DNA from 4 places in the Methylobacterium sp. 092160098-2 genome. Region 2 is predicted to be linked to each of the others. Evidence: riboswitches for the same ligand, from Rfam matches in the RefSeq annotation. Region 2 holds a riboswitch; each other region holds the start of a gene.
What was found. Region 2 has a riboswitch for cobalamin ahead of PQI07_RS34315 (TonB-dependent receptor). Riboswitches for the same ligand answer to the same signal wherever they lie in the genome.

Region 1: it holds a riboswitch for cobalamin, as region 2 does, so the genes downstream of both, PQI07_RS11690 (TonB-dependent receptor) here and PQI07_RS34315 (TonB-dependent receptor) in region 2, are expected to answer to the same signal.
Region 3: it holds a riboswitch for cobalamin, as region 2 does, so the genes downstream of both, PQI07_RS02915 (TonB-dependent siderophore receptor) here and PQI07_RS34315 (TonB-dependent receptor) in region 2, are expected to answer to the same signal.
Region 4: it holds a riboswitch for cobalamin, as region 2 does, so the genes downstream of both, PQI07_RS16890 (CbtB domain-containing protein) here and PQI07_RS34315 (TonB-dependent receptor) in region 2, are expected to answer to the same signal.

The regions. Positions count from the first base shown of each region.
Region 1 is NZ_JAQPZJ010000001.1:2,494,175-2,497,782, reverse strand. Features, by position in the region: gene PQI07_RS11705 (glycosyltransferase family 2 protein) at 1-288, shown strand, start outside; tRNA gene PQI07_RS11700 (tRNA-Ser) at 301-392, shown strand; gene PQI07_RS37860 (DUF6538 domain-containing protein) at 479-883, shown strand; gene PQI07_RS11695 (hypothetical protein) at 918-1,250, shown strand; cobalamin riboswitch at 1,963-2,160, shown strand; gene PQI07_RS11690 (TonB-dependent receptor) at 2,294-3,608, shown strand, end outside.
Region 2 is NZ_JAQPZJ010000003.1:444,206-447,813, forward strand. Features, by position in the region: gene PQI07_RS34310 (PepSY domain-containing protein) at 1-240, opposite strand, end outside; gene PQI07_RS34315 (TonB-dependent receptor) at 234-2,417, opposite strand; cobalamin riboswitch at 2,702-2,894, opposite strand; gene PQI07_RS34320 (NUDIX hydrolase) at 3,034-3,468, shown strand.
Region 3 is NZ_JAQPZJ010000001.1:645,297-648,904, reverse strand. Features, by position in the region: gene PQI07_RS02925 (patatin-like phospholipase family protein) at 1-429, shown strand, start outside; gene PQI07_RS02920 (hypothetical protein) at 760-960, shown strand; cobalamin riboswitch at 1,527-1,733, shown strand; gene PQI07_RS02915 (TonB-dependent siderophore receptor) at 1,970-3,608, shown strand, end outside.
Region 4 is NZ_JAQPZJ010000001.1:3,580,836-3,584,443, reverse strand. Features, by position in the region: gene PQI07_RS16900 (S10 family peptidase) at 1-300, shown strand, start outside; gene PQI07_RS16895 (discoidin domain-containing protein) at 364-1,722, opposite strand; cobalamin riboswitch at 1,889-2,081, shown strand; gene PQI07_RS16890 (CbtB domain-containing protein) at 2,118-2,300, shown strand; gene PQI07_RS16885 (CbtA family protein) at 2,317-3,054, shown strand; gene PQI07_RS16880 (DUF1636 domain-containing protein) at 3,047-3,448, shown strand; gene cobW (cobalamin biosynthesis protein CobW) at 3,445-3,608, shown strand, end outside.

The sequences.
Region 1 (3,608 bases), on a different contig from region 2:
TCGCTCGGCGACCAGCTCGACAAGCTGAATCGCTACTCCGACCAGCAGGCGGAGGACTTGGAGACGCGGGGCGTGGTGATCCCGACCTGGCGGGTGTTCGTGGAACTGCCGGGCAACTTCTTGAAGGCCTATCTCGGGCGCCGCCACTTCGTGCGCGGCACCTACGGCTTCCTGACGGCGATGAACTACGCGATCTCGCGGCATCTGCGCGTCGCGAAGCATGTCGAGCGCCGCCGCGTGGCCGCCGCCCGCCAGGATCGGGTTGACCCGCCGGATCCGACCTTCTAGAGCCAGAGCGCCGGAGACGTGGCCGAGCGGCTGAAGGCACTCGTTTGCTAAATGAGCATACCCAGAAATGGGTATCGAGGGTTCGAATCCCTCCGTCTCCGCCATTTAGCCCTAAGATGTTGTAAAAGCAGCACTTTTCTCGCTTCGTCCGGCCAGCTTTGGGGACACAGCGTCATCGTAGCCGTACGGGATGAGGCCAAAGGTGCGGCACCCCGACCACCTGCAATGCCGTCGTGGGCGCTGGTCCCTGCGACTCAGGGTGCCAGCCCATCTCGTCTCCACGGTCGGACAGACCCACCTCGTCCGGGCTCTCGACGCGAGCACCGAGGCTGTTGCGCGGCAGCGACGGTGGATCGCGCTGGCGCTGCTCTGGGACTGGATCGGTGCGCAGACCGTATCGGACGGTTGGGAGCCCGCCCGGGCGGCTGCCCTGACCGGTTCAGGACGGTCCCGCGACGATACCGGGCGCGAGTGCCCCGACCCAACGCCTCATTCTCTCCCCAAGAGACGACCCGAAAGGATGGCCGCGATCATGCTCATCCAGGGGGCTCATCGCGCCAGACCACAATGCTCACGACGCTGGAGCGCTGGTTGAAGGAGATCGATGGGTCCAGACCAAGCAATCTCGGATGCAGCACGCCCTTGCCGTCCGGGAGTTCGCACAAACTCAGCCGTCAAACTATGCCGTCCGCGGCGTGGATCGACGCACCGCGGGTGAGTTCGTCAGCGACGTGCTCCTGCGGAGTCGGGCGTCTCAGGCCACGGTCCATCGACAGATCGCGGCGCTCTCTTCGATGTGGCAGCGGCTCATCAAGCGTGGCTTTGTCGCCGACAATCCGTGGCTGGGCCAGGGTAGCGTCGCGAACGGATCGAGGCAGGAGCCATCGAAGCGCGCCGACACCGCTGATGAGCTTGTCACGCTCCTCACGGCTGATCCTGTGGCGATCATGGGCCAGCGGTAGGGGACGGTGCTGTTCGACCTCATGCGGGTCGGCTTACTGACCGGCTGCCGCATCAGCGAGCCTTGCCAGCTTCGCACCGCCGACATGCGCACAGAGGGGCGAGCGTTCCGCATCTCTCACGGAAAACGGAGCATGCCCGGCGCGTCGTACCAGTTCATGGATCAGCTTGGCCGATTTTGCAGCAGCGCGTTGCACGCTCGTCAGACGGCTGGGTATGCTCGGGTCTCACGCCCGCGGGGCCGGACGGGAAGCGAAGCTGGATCGTGGTGAAGCGATTTGCCACCTTTTGCCAGAAGGTGCTTGGGCCCAGCAAACAGGTCGATGTCCATAGCTTCAGACGATACTTCGCAACTTATCTCCAACGGGCCTCTACGCACACCACAACAGTAAACAGCAGCGTTATCGCCGAGCTTATGGGTCACGCCAAGCCGCGCTCGGCCTTGCCGTATACGCGTCAGGACTCGGACCGGAGCAACTCCGAGCCGCCATCGAGGCTTTAGATCGGGCGATCGAACCACAGGTGATCAAGCCTCTTATAGCCAAACCGTGTCGCTTCGCGTCCGGTCAAGTTCGGCAATGGGTGTGACGCGGTAATTGGCGCGATGCGCGGAAGCGACCGTTCGATAACGGCGAGGTTACGGACCCCATTGTCACAGCGAGGCCACACACGGTCGCCGATCTTCCTCATGGCTTGACGTGGCCTGACAAGGCGACGGATGGTGACAGCGACGGTTCCCTTCGGGGATCAAAAGGGAACGCGGTGAAGGGCTTGCCCTGAAGCCGCGGCTGCCCCCGCAACTGTAAGCGGCGAGCCCAGCACCACCGCGTCACTGGATGTGCCTCATCCGGGAAGACGGTGCGAGGGCGGTGACCCGCGAGCCAGGAGACCTGCCGTCAGTCGTGGTCACACGCGAAACGCGTCGGGCGGGGTGTCCTGACGGGTGTCGAAGCGCCGGGCTGACGCTGGGCGTGGAGACCTCATTCGCGGTGACGTGCCACTCCCGTCGCCCGAGGCTCCCGTGTCCCGTCGTCCCACCATCCGAATGCTCTCGACCTGGTCGGGCGTCGGCCTCGCCGCCCTGGCCTCGGCGGCCGCAGCTCAGGACCGCTCCACGCCGAGTGCGGCGACCACCGAGACGACGCTGGAGGAGATCTCGGTCACCGCCGACACAGCCGTATCCGCATCGCCGCGCGTCGGTCCGGCCGCGAGCGCGGGCTACGTCGGGGGTACGACCGGGATCGGTGGGATCAGCACCCCCGTGGCTTCCGCCAGTTCGGGTGTCATCACGGGCGCACAGCTTAACAGCCGTCCGGTGACGCGCCCCGGCGAGGTGTTGGAGTCGGTGCCGGGCCTGATCGTCACGCAGCACTCCGGCGAGGGCAAAGCCAATCAGTTCTTCTTGCGCGGGTTCAACCTCGACCACGGCACCGACATAGCCCTGTTCCTCGACGGCATGCCGCTCAACATGCGAACCCATGCCCACGGACAAGGCTACGCCGACATCAACTTCCTGATCCCGGAACTCGTCGGCGCGGTGGAATTCCACAAGGGTCCGTATTTCGTCCGCGACGGTGACTTCGCCTCTGCGGGCTCCGTGCGGATCGACTATCTCGACACGACCGCGAAAAACGTCGCCCTGACCTCCATCGGCAGCTTCGGCTACAAGCGCGCGCTCTCGATCGCTACCGTACCACTCGGTGAGGGCAACCTCCTCCTCGCGGGGGAAGCCCAGGTCTACGACGGCCCGTGGGTGGTCCCGGACGCCCTGCGCAAGATCAACGGCGTGGCCCGCTACAGCCAGGGTACGCCGCTCGACGGCTTCTCGGTCACCGGCATGGCCTATGCGGCGCGCTGGACCGCCACCAACCAGATCCCAGAGCGCGCTGTGACGGAGGGGCTGATCAGCCGCTACGGCACGATCAACCCGACCGATGGCGGCGACACCTCGCGCTTCTCGCTCTCGGGCAAGTTCAGCGCAACGGACGACACGGGCGTGACGCGGGCCTCGGCCTACGTCATCCGATCCCAATTGAACCTGTTCAACGACTTCACTTACTTCCTCAATGATCCGGTGAACGGCGACCAGTTCCACCAGCTCGATCAGCGCATCATCGGCGGCGGTGAGGCCCTGCATATCTTCCAGGGCGACCTGTTCGGGAGGCCGATGGAAAACGAGATCGGCGTGCAGACCCGCACCGACTCGATCCGCGTCGGCCTGTTCAACACAACGAACCGGCAGTATCGCTCGGGCGTGCTCGACGACCGGGTGGTGGAGACAAGTGGAGCCTTCTACTTCGACAACCGCGTGCGCTGGACCGACTGGCTGCGCACCAGCGTCGGTTTCCGCGCGGACGGAT
Region 2 (3,608 bases):
GGCAAGACCGCCGGCCCGCAGCGCGTCGTCGGGCGCCACCGCGACGCGCTCCCAGGCGATCGGTGCCAGTCGGTCCAGGCGCTCGGCCCCGGTGAGCGCCGGGAACGGCACGTAGAGCATCACCAGTCCGGAGCCGATCCACAGGGCGAAGAACAGCCCCGCGGCGATCCCGGCCCAGCGGTGGAACAGCAGCAGCCAGCGCCGTCCCGCCTTGCCGAGCCGCCGCGGCAGGCTCACCACGTCACCGTGTAGGCGACCTCGACCGAGCGCGGCCGCCCGAGCAGCCAGTTGGTCCCGACCCCGTTCACGGCATTGCCGCTGATCGCGTAGACCTTGTCGAACAGGTTGTAGACCCGCAGCGACAGGCGCGACTCCGCCGTGACCTGATGGTCGAGGACCACGTTGACGAGGTTGTAGGCCGGGCGCCGCGCCGTATTGCCGAAGTCGCTGTAGACCTGCCCCACGTTCTGAAGCCCGACCCGCGCGATCCAGTCGCGGTAGACGTCCCAGGTCAGCCAGAGGTTGGCCACCCGCTCCGGCACGTCGATCGGCTGATTGCCGGCATACGACACGGTGGCGCCGTTCACAGTCTGGTCGAACCGGTCGTACTGCGCGTGCAGCAGCGCGAGGTTGCCGTCCAGCCGCCAGCCCGGAGCAAAGCGCCAGCCCAAGGCCAGCTCGAATCCCTGCGAGGACTGGCTCCCCACCTGCGTGGACAGCGTCGGCTGGCCGGGGATTGCCGAGATCAGGTTGTCCTTGACGATCCGGTAGCCCGCGATGGTCCATTCCACGGCACCGTCGAAGGCAAGACCCTTGGCGCCGATCTCGACTTGATCGCCTGTGGCGAGCTTGAAGCCCGCCAGCGACTGGTTCAGCGTGATCAGGCTGTTCACCGGGTCGGTGGCGAAGCTGTACTGGGCGTAGAGCGCGCTGTCCGGCGTCGGGTTGTAGACGAGGCCGAACCGGTAGCCCAGCGCCCGGTAGGTCTTCTCGAACCGCGATCCCGTCTGCAGGTCCTCCCGATTCAGCGTCGGTACGTCGAGGCGCACGCCGGTGAGGAACGAGAGCTTGTCCGACAGGATCAGACGGTCCTCCGCGAAGACCGAGGCTTGGCTCGTCTGCGTGGCGTAGGCCGGACGGGCTCGCCCGTTCTGCGGGAAGAGGCCCGGATCGTAGCCGACGAGCGGCACGCTCGTGGGCTGGTCGAAGTAGAAGTTGTTGGTGTGCCGGAAGTCGATGTGGTTCACGTCGAACCCGGCCACGAACTGGTTGGGCAAGCCGAACAGGCTGCCCCGGAACGTCGCGTCGAGCCGGTCACCGACCTGCTCCTGGCTGTGGTAGATTTCCAGATAGTCGCCCCGGTCCACCAGCCCGGTGCCGCGGTTGTAGGAATATTGCTCGACGTCGAGCCAGTGGCGCCGGCTGGTGAGCCGGTAGGCGGTGTTGCGGATCGTGATGTCGGCCGAGGGCGACCATTCGGTCTTGAGCTGGGTCCAGTTGTCGGCCCAGGTGATCTTCGCGTCCCGGACGTTGTAGTTGTTGAACCGGATGAGATCCGGGATCCGTCCCTCGACGAGCGGCGTGCCCCAGTAGCGGGCGGGCTCCTGGTAGCCGAAATCGTGGCTCAGGGTGAACGCCAGATCGGCGCTCGGCCGGAACAGCAGGGCGGCCGAGACCGCGAGGTTGCGGAAATCGCCCTCCGGCCGGATCCAGCCGTCGGCGCGATTGCCGCTGACGTTGAGGCGATACGCGAAGGTGTCGCCGAACTCCGCTTGACCGATTCCACCGCCCGAATCGAACGCAAGGCGCGCGACGCTATCCGTGCCGACAACGGCGCGGGCGGCGTTGATCGGCACGAAGACCGGCTTCTTCGGCACCACGTTGATTACGCCGCCGATGGCGCCGTCGCCGTAGAGCACCGAAGACGGGCCGCGGAGCACCTCAATCCGCTCGACGTTCCACGTGTCGAACGGGAAGGTCACCGTGTTGGCGCCGACGTAGAAGCGCGTGCCGTCGTAGAGCTGCTGGATCGAGTTCGGGCCGGCGAAGCCCCGGGATGTGAAGGCGCCGTTGCCGTTGCCGGGTGCCGCGATGGTGGTGATGCCGGTGGCGTCCTGGGTCACGGCTTCGGCGATCGTATCCTGGCCGCGCAGCCGCGCGGTCTCACCCGACACGATGTCGAGGCTGGCCGGCGTCTCCAGCGGCGTCAGACCGAGGCGACTCGCGGTCCGGTCGGGGGTGCGCAAATTGAGGCCGTTCGGTGCAGCGTGGTTCGGGTCTCCGCCCGCGCCGGCCACGGCGAGTTCATCCAGGGTGACGGCCTCCTGGGCGGCGGTCGGACTGGCGAGGAGCGCGAGGAGAACGCCGCAGAGGGGAGCCGGCCCGCCGGAGCGGGCGCGATGGATCGAGAGAAGCATGGGGGAAGCGGTCCGTGCACGGCGCGCGCCGGCCCCTTTGTCCTATAAGCATTGTAATAACATTACAATGCCTCGACCATCTGGAAACCTGAGCCTGAACGGGTGCGCGGAGGCCCCCCGGAACAGGGATCGCAGGTCGCGAAACGGTGGAGACGGACATGGGAACGGCGTCGCGGGCGCGCTTGCTGTGGCACGTCACCGCGAACGAGGCCTCGGCGGCCGCCTCCCCTCGGGATTGACGGCGCCTCGACACCCGCCAGGACACCCCGCCCGGCGCGTTTCGCGTGTGACCACGGCTGACGGCAGGTCTCCTGGCTCGCGGGTCGCCGCCCTCGCACCGTCTTCCCGGGGTGACCCAGTGACGTGGTGGTGAAGGGCTCGCCGCTTACAGTTGCGGGGGCAGCCGCGGCTTCGGGGCGGACCCCTCATCGCGTTCCCTTTTGATCCCCGAGGGGAACCGTCGAGGAACAGCTTGGCCGTCGTGCGTCCGGGCGTCAACCGCACGTCCGGGAGTTGTCGTGGATCGACGCGGCGGCCCGCCGGTTCGTTGCGGCGCCGTCGGGAACGATCTAGCCGGTTCGGCATGACGGTCTGGCGTCCCCCTGCGGAGATCCGCGTGAAGGCCTTGGGGCTCCCTCGGCGCGGCGATAGCCTGCTGGTGGCGGAGATCCATGCGGATGACGGGCGGCTGACAGGTGTCCGGCCCCTCGGTGGCAGCGTTGCGTTCGGTGAGAGGGCCGAGGACGCGCTGATCCGGGAGTTCGAAGAGGAGCTCGGCATCACCGTCACGGTGCTCGGCGGCCCGCGCGTCGTGGAGAACATCTTCCTGCACGAGGGGCAGGTCGGGCACGAGGTGCTGTTCCTGTTCCCGGTCGCCCTGCCGCCCGGCCGGTTCGACGGACAGGAGCGCTTCGTCTTCCACGAGGATTGCGGCACCGCCTGCGTGGCGCGGTGGTGCGATCTCGACGGGCTCGACGTCCCGGGCGGGCCGGAACTCTTCCCGACCGGCCTGAAGGCCTGGCTCCGCGCGGCGTGGGACGCGGAGCCCTGACGGGCGCGATCGCGCTGCCGCCTTTGCCGCTGCGCGCGGGCGATGCTACAGCCGTGCAATCCCATCGGTCCGGACGTCCGCGACGCCGCGGCCCATGCGCCCGGACGCTCCGTCCGAAGCGGAGACGGGTGCCGGCGGAA
Region 3 (3,608 bases), on a different contig from region 2:
TATTCCGGAAACCCGACGATCACCCCCCTGGTCCGCGAATGCGAGTCGCGCGATACGATCATCGTGCAGGTCAATCCGGTCGAGCGCAGACAAGCGCCGACCTCGGCCCGGGAGATCCTCAACCGGCTCAACGAGATCTCCTTCAACGCGGTCCTGCTCAAGGAACTGCGGATGATGGCCTTGCTGCGGCAGGTCGCGCCCACGGACAATTCCGAGTGCGCACGATGGGCGGCCATGCGCATGCACCGCATCGCCAGCGACGTTGTCGCCGAGCTGGGCTCGTCCTCGAAGCTCAATGCGGAATGGGCATTCCTGACGATGCTTCGGGACGAGGGACGCCGGAGCGCCGCGACGTTCCTGACCGATCATGGGCCGGATCTAGGCCGGCGTCCGTCCTTCGACCTCGACCGACTGCTCGAAGGCGTCTGACGCAGCCGGAACGCTCCGTCGCGTGGCAGAGCTCGCAGAACTTGATCAAAATCAAGGCGCCTATATTGATTTATGTCTTATATTTATTTAATATAAATACAGCATGTGTTCCATTTATCAGTCTTGCGCGTTGCAGATCGACGATATCTTGTCAGACTAAATGGGCCTCTGCCCGAGCCTCTTCACACCGGTTCACGCGCATGATCGGCGCGGCACTTCGCAGTCGGACCGGCCCGATTCCGGGGGAGCACCTTCACACCGAAGACCGCTCGTCGCATCCGGCCGGCCCCGGAAACGGCCCGGCGCCCACAGACAGAGGAGTGAACGCTTATGCACACGATCCGGGCTCTTCGCGCGGCGCTGGCCGCCTTACCCCTGTTGACCTTCGCGACGTTCGCGGACGCGACGGCCGCTGGCCCCACACCGGGCAAGGCGCTGGCCGGACCGACGGTGTCGGAAGCCAGGGTCACCATCGGCCGTCACAAGGCACTTCCGAAGAAGAAGCGTATCCATCGCGAGCGGAAGATGTAGGGGCGATCGAGCGACCGCAAATGCACGACTGACTTGACCGGCTGGCTTTGAACCGAACCGATCGAGAGCATGTGCCTGGTGCAAAGCCAGCCGGTCAGGGTATCGGGTTCGTGCCGAACGAGAAGTTTTGGCACGGGGCCACCGCGACCACGGCGATGACGCATGCCGCGATCCACGGCTGGACGGCAAGGCCGGCCCTGAGATGGAGCGGGTCACCGAAGGACCGTATGCCGAATCATGAGCTCGGGCCGCGCGTTCGACAGTCAGCAACACGATGCCAAGAGCGGACCATCGGATTTCCATTCAGCTGAGACGCTCGGCGCCCAGCGGCGCATGAAACAGGGCGTCGATGACCGCTCGTCCGTTCGGTTCAGCATGGCGCATATCCAGCCGCCATCGGCCCGCCGATCTCATTCGGACCCGCGTCGTCCGAGCCCAATCCGGTCCATCACCGCAACGTGAGAGCCGTGCATTCCATTGGGGATCGGACTGTGTCCATAGCGCCACACGTAACGTAACACTGTTACAAAGTTCGTCAGGCCCGTTGACCGGATGCGCGCCGGTGGCGAATATCGTCCGGCCAAGGTTCTTCGGGTCCCGGCCCGGAGCTAAGACGGGAATTCGGTGCGCTTTTCGGAGCGAATCCGAAGCTGCCCCCGCAACTGTGAGCGGCGAGCGCCTGCCACCGATGACCACTGGTGCTTGCACTGGGAAGGTCCGGCGGGCGCTTTGACCCGTGAGCCAGGAGACCTGCCTTCGGCACGATGACGTCCCTCGGGCGGGGTGCCCCGGCGGAGCGCGCGGTGTCGCCGTCTCGTGGGCGACGCTGCCCGTATCCCCGTGGCCTCCACCCGGCAACAGCGAGTGTGTGGTGGCGACCTCCGAACGTCCGTCTCTCGGCGAGCCTGCGCGGTTTTCAGCGCCATCAGCGCGTCGTCCGCGGACTCCGCATCGCGGTCGGCGGCTGGCGCTCGCCGCTGTCCTCTCGGCCGGGCTTCCGATCGAGGACGTGCGGGCGCAGGAGAGCGTGACGTTGGAGGAACTCTCGGTCGAGCAGGTCGGGGAGGGTGCCGGCCGCACGACGGCCTCCGGGCGCGGCACCATCGGCCTGATCGGCCCGACGCCGGGATACGGAGCGGGCACGGCCGTCAGCGCCACGCGCACCGCCACTCCGCAGATCGACGTGCCGGTGGCCGTGTCCGTGGCGCCGCGGGAGACGATCACCGACCTCGCCGCCACCCGCGTAGACCGGGCGTTCAACTATCTGCCCGGCGTCGCCCAGCAGAACAATTTCGGGGGTCTCTCGATCTTCAGTTACGCCATTCGTGGTGTGACGACCTCGGAGATCTACAAGAACGGTTTCCCCCTCAATCGCGGGACCCCGCCTCCGCCCGACGCGCAGAACATCGAACGCATCGAGGTGCTCAAGGGACCGGGGGCGGCCCTGTTCGGACGCAGCGATCCCGGCGGGCTCGTCAACCTCATCACCAAGCAACCCACCGCCGAACGGTTCGTCGAGTTCGGCAATCAGGTCGATTCGTTCGGTCTGACCCGCGGCACCATCGATGCCGGCGGTGCCCTGAACGCGGACGGGACGGTCCTCTATCGCTTCAATCTCGCCGCACAGGGGGCCGGCAGCTTCCGCGACTTCGTGGACAGCGACCGGCTGCTCGTGGCTCCAGTGGTGAGTTGGCAGGTCACGCCGGACACACGCGTTACGGTCGAGACCGAGTTCGTGAAGAACCGCATCGTCTTCGACCGGGGCGTGATCGCGCTCAATCGCCAGCTCGGCTTCCTGCCGCTCTCGCGGTTCCTCGGCGAGCCCGGTCAGAGCACCTACCAGAACAACAATTCGCTGCAGGTCCGCGTCGATCATCGCTTCGATGAGAACTGGCAGATGCGGCTCGCCGCTTACTTCAACACCGGCGATCTGGAAGGGGAATCGGCGGAGATCCGCGGAATCGCCGCCAACAACCGCACCGTCTTTCGCGACCGCAACGTGCGCGACTATCGCTGGGACGTGGCGGTCGGTCAGGCCGACCTGATCGGGCGGTTCGATACGGGCGGCATCGGCCACACGCTCCTCCTCGGCATGGACCGGGAGAGCACCGACAGCCGGACGGTCTATCTGCGCTCGAACTTCCGCACGAGCCCCTTCGCCCTCGACATCTATTCGCCGGTCTACGGACAGGCGCTGCCGCCGATCACCATCCCACGCAACAATATCGAGCGCATCACCAATACCGGCCTCTATGCGCAGGACGAGATCGTCCTGAGCCCGGAATGGCGGGCGCTGATCGGCCTTCGGCTCGACATCTTCGAGCAGAGCTTCCGCGAGCGCGTGGTGCGCAGCCAAGTGGACCAGTCGCGGGTCGCGGCCTCGCCCCGGGCGGGCCTGGTCTACCGGCCGATCCCGGAACTCGCCTTCTACACCAATGTCGGCACGAGCTTCCGGCCGAATATCGGCACCGACGCCGCCGCCGTCACGCGCGGCACGGCGCTGCCGCCCGAGACCGGCCTCGGCTACGAGGTCGGCGCCAAGTCCGAATTATTCGGCGGCAATTTGCTCCTCACCGCCGCCGCCTTCCGCGTGGAGCGGGAGAACGTGCTCACGCCCGACCCGGCGAATACCGGCTTCTCCCTCGCGG
Region 4 (3,608 bases), on a different contig from region 2:
CTTCAGGGAACCCTGGCCCTCGACGGGCACCTGCGTGTCCTCGTGGCGCACGGATTCACCGATCTCGTAACCCCGTATTTCGCCTCGAAGCTCCTGCTGGCGCAGGTCCCGGCCTACAGTGCCGGTCGCCTGAGCCTCGCAGTCTATCCCGGCGGCCACATGTTCTACACGCGTCCGGATTCCCGCGCCGCCTTCAAGGCGGATGTCGAACGGATGTACCTGGACGCCCTGAAGGTCCGCGATGGCGGCTCGGCGCGTTCGGCCGGCGCACCCGCGGAACGTCTCAGGACCGCACCGTGACGTGTTCGGCCGGGATGCAGGCGGCAAGGTCGTCGCCGGTCGGATCGTGACCGGCGCGACCGATCAGACATCGTCGAAGGCGAGAGCTTCGGCCGGGTACTCCACCATGCTCCGGCGCTGAGCGTCGGTATTCTGCCACTCGCCGACCTTCATGTACCGGCCTTCGCGATCGCGAACCTCGACCACTTTCCCGATCGTGGGAATCGACTGAAAGCCCTGCGGCCAATTGGACGCGAAGTAGAACACCTGCTCGACGCGCTCCGAAAGGTGGCAGATCGCCGGCCCGAAGGTTCCGAGCCCGAAGACGAGGTAGCGGCCGTTCACCAGAGCGGCAACGTCGGAGATCAGCGATTCGCTCTGGATCTCTACGGGCAGGCCGCGCTGCGCCGCATAGGCCTCCACTTCTGCAATGACCGGGTTGAGCCGGTTCTCGAAGACGAGCTTGACGGAACGGATGCGGCCCTCGGCCTGCAGCCGGTCGATGACCATCCGGTAGAAGGCGAAGGGCGGCTGCGGATAGTGCGGGTCGACCCAGGTGCTGAAGATGTCGCCCGACCGGATATGGATCAGGAGCTGATCGTCGGGCTTGGCCGCAAATGTCCGCGGCAGGCCGTTGAACAGGGGCCGGATCACATCCTGAACGATCGCGCGCGAGTCGATCGGGCCCTGCAGCGCCGTCACCCGCTCGAACTGCGTCGGATCGAAAAACAGCCCTGACAGGAAGTAGCCGTCCGGCGGAAGCGGCTCGTCCGGCGGAATGAACGTGATGCCGTCGCAGGTCAGCCTCTGGGTCAGAAAGATCACCTTGCTGCGGTCGACCTTCGGGACCTTGATGTATTTCAGGTTGAGCGCCTTCGCGATCGAGACCGCGATGATGTACTGCACGAGGCAGTTGCCGAAGGCGCCGTTCTCGAACAGCGACAGGCCGACGAGGTTGCGGCTAGCCCGGCCAGGCGCGGCTTCGAGATTGTAGGTGACGTAGACGTTAGCGCCGGGCTTCTCGTTCAGGAGCGTGATGTCGAGCCAGAGGAGCGCCCGCAGGGCGATGAGGTCGATGGCGGCTTCATCGGCGCGGATGTCGACGCCTGCGACGAGCGCAGGATCCGGCACCGCGATCCGCACGAGACGCGCCCAGGCCCGCTCGTCGGCGCCGATGGCGGCCACGAGGGCGCCCGGCTTGGCGGTCCAGCCGACGATGTCGGGCGCGGACCACGTGACGCCGTCCTGCGAGACCTCGACGGCCACATCGCCGACCTCGGGCGCGACAGCATCCTGTACGGGTCGCAGCGCGACCGCGCGGATCGGAAAGCGACCGCCCAGATCGATCTCGAGCCAGGCGGTGTCTTCATCCTGTACGATCCGGGGGGCGCGGCCGGTGGCGAGATCGACGAGGACCGGGCTCGGATCGTCTGCGAGGGCCATCGGGTCTCCGAGAACTGAGCGGAGGTGCCCATGCCGGGCCGGCCGGGCATCCGGTGCGGCGGTGCCCGCATCGGGGCGTGGACGTCAAGCCCGGCCACCCGCGAAGGGACGCACGGGAATCCGAACGGATCTGGCGCCGCTCCGTTGTGTCGTCGCCGGCATGCGTCTACAACGTGCCGGTGACGGTGCCCTGGCAACGGGGTGAAAAGGGAATGCGGTGAGGGGTTTCGCCCCGATTCCGCGGCTGCCCCCGCAACTGTGAGCGGCGAGCGCCTGCCAAGCGCCACCGGAGCGATCCGGGAAGGCGGTGGGCGCGCCGAGCCGCGAGCCAGGAGACCTGCCGTCGCAACAGGATCCCGCAATGCCGCCGGTGGGGCGGCTGGAGACACTCGACGATGACCGCTCAGACCCTCGCCCCCGTCGCCGCCGGTACCCGCTCGTCGGAGCGTCCGGTCGCCGTCGCGCTCGCGGCCATGCTGGGCCTCGGCCTGCTGTTCATGGCGGGTTTCTCGCCGGCGATCGCGTTCCACAACGCGGCGCACGACTTCCGCCATACCCAGAACTTCCCCTGTCACTGACGCCCTCGGCGCAGGGATGATCATTCGGCTTCTGTCGGCGGCCCTGGCCGCCGGCTTCTTCGCGGCTGCCGTTGTGACGGGCCTCGAACTCACGCTGACCTCGCCGCTGATCGTCGCGGCCGAGCGCTACGAGCAGCAGGAACCCTCGCATCAGGCCGCGAAGGCCCTTCCGATCGTGCTCGCCCATGCCGGGCATGACCACGCCGCACCCGCCGCGGCACCGGAATGGCAGCCCGGCCCCGGACTGCCGCGGATGGCCTTCACCGGTCTTGCGACCCTCGTCGGCGGCGTCGGCTACGCCCTGCTGCTCGGCGCGGTGATGATCGCCTGCGGCCGCGAGCCGACGCCGCAGGTCGGTCTCGCCTTCGCGGTGGCGGGCTTCGCCAGCGTCGCCCTCGCGCCGGGCCTCGGCCTGCCGCCGGAACTGCCCGGCAGCGCCGCTGCACCGCTGGCCGCGCGGCAGGCTTGGTGGGTGATGACCGCGGCGGCGACCGGAATGGGACTCTACCTGATCACGATCCGCCGTGCTCTGATCACGATCCTGGGTGGCCTCGTCCTGATCATAACCCCCCACGTCGTCGGCGCCCCGCAGGCGCCGGAGGGCGCGTCGGAGCTTCCGGCCGCGCTGGCCGCACAGTTCGCCGCCCGGTCGCTGGCGATCAGCTTCGTCTTCTGGATCTTGATCGGGTTGGGGCTCGGCTGGGCGTGGCAGGCGTTTTCCCGCGACACGCAACGGGGAACGGCCCGTGCCTGAGACCGTCCTGTACGTCTGCACGACCTGCCGCCGTCCGGACGACGATCCGGATGGACCGCGCGCCGGAGCACGCCTTCTGGAGGCGCTTCAGGCCCGGAGCGCCGGCACGCCGGACCTGCGGATCGAGGCGGTGGAATGCCTGTCGGTCTGCAAGCGGCCCTGCACCGTGGCGGTCGCCTCGGCCGACCGCTGGACCTACGTCTACGGCGACATGGATCCGGCCGCCTCGGCGGAGACCATCCTCGCCGGGCTCGCGGCCTATGCGGCGACCTCGGACGGCATCGTGCCCTGGCGCGAGCGTCCGGAGGCCTTCCGCAAGGGCGTGATCGCCCGCATCCCCCCGTTCCCTGAACCCCGCCCGCTCCCCGCCGGCACCCTGGAGGCCGCGGAATGACCATCGTGAACAAGATCCCCTGCACCATCGTCACGGGCTTCCTCGGAGCCGGCAAGACGACACTGGTCCGCCACGTGGTCGAGAACGCCAGGGGGCGCCGCCTCGCCATCCTGGTCAACGAGTTCGGCGACGTCGGTTTCGACAAGTCCTTCCTCGCCGC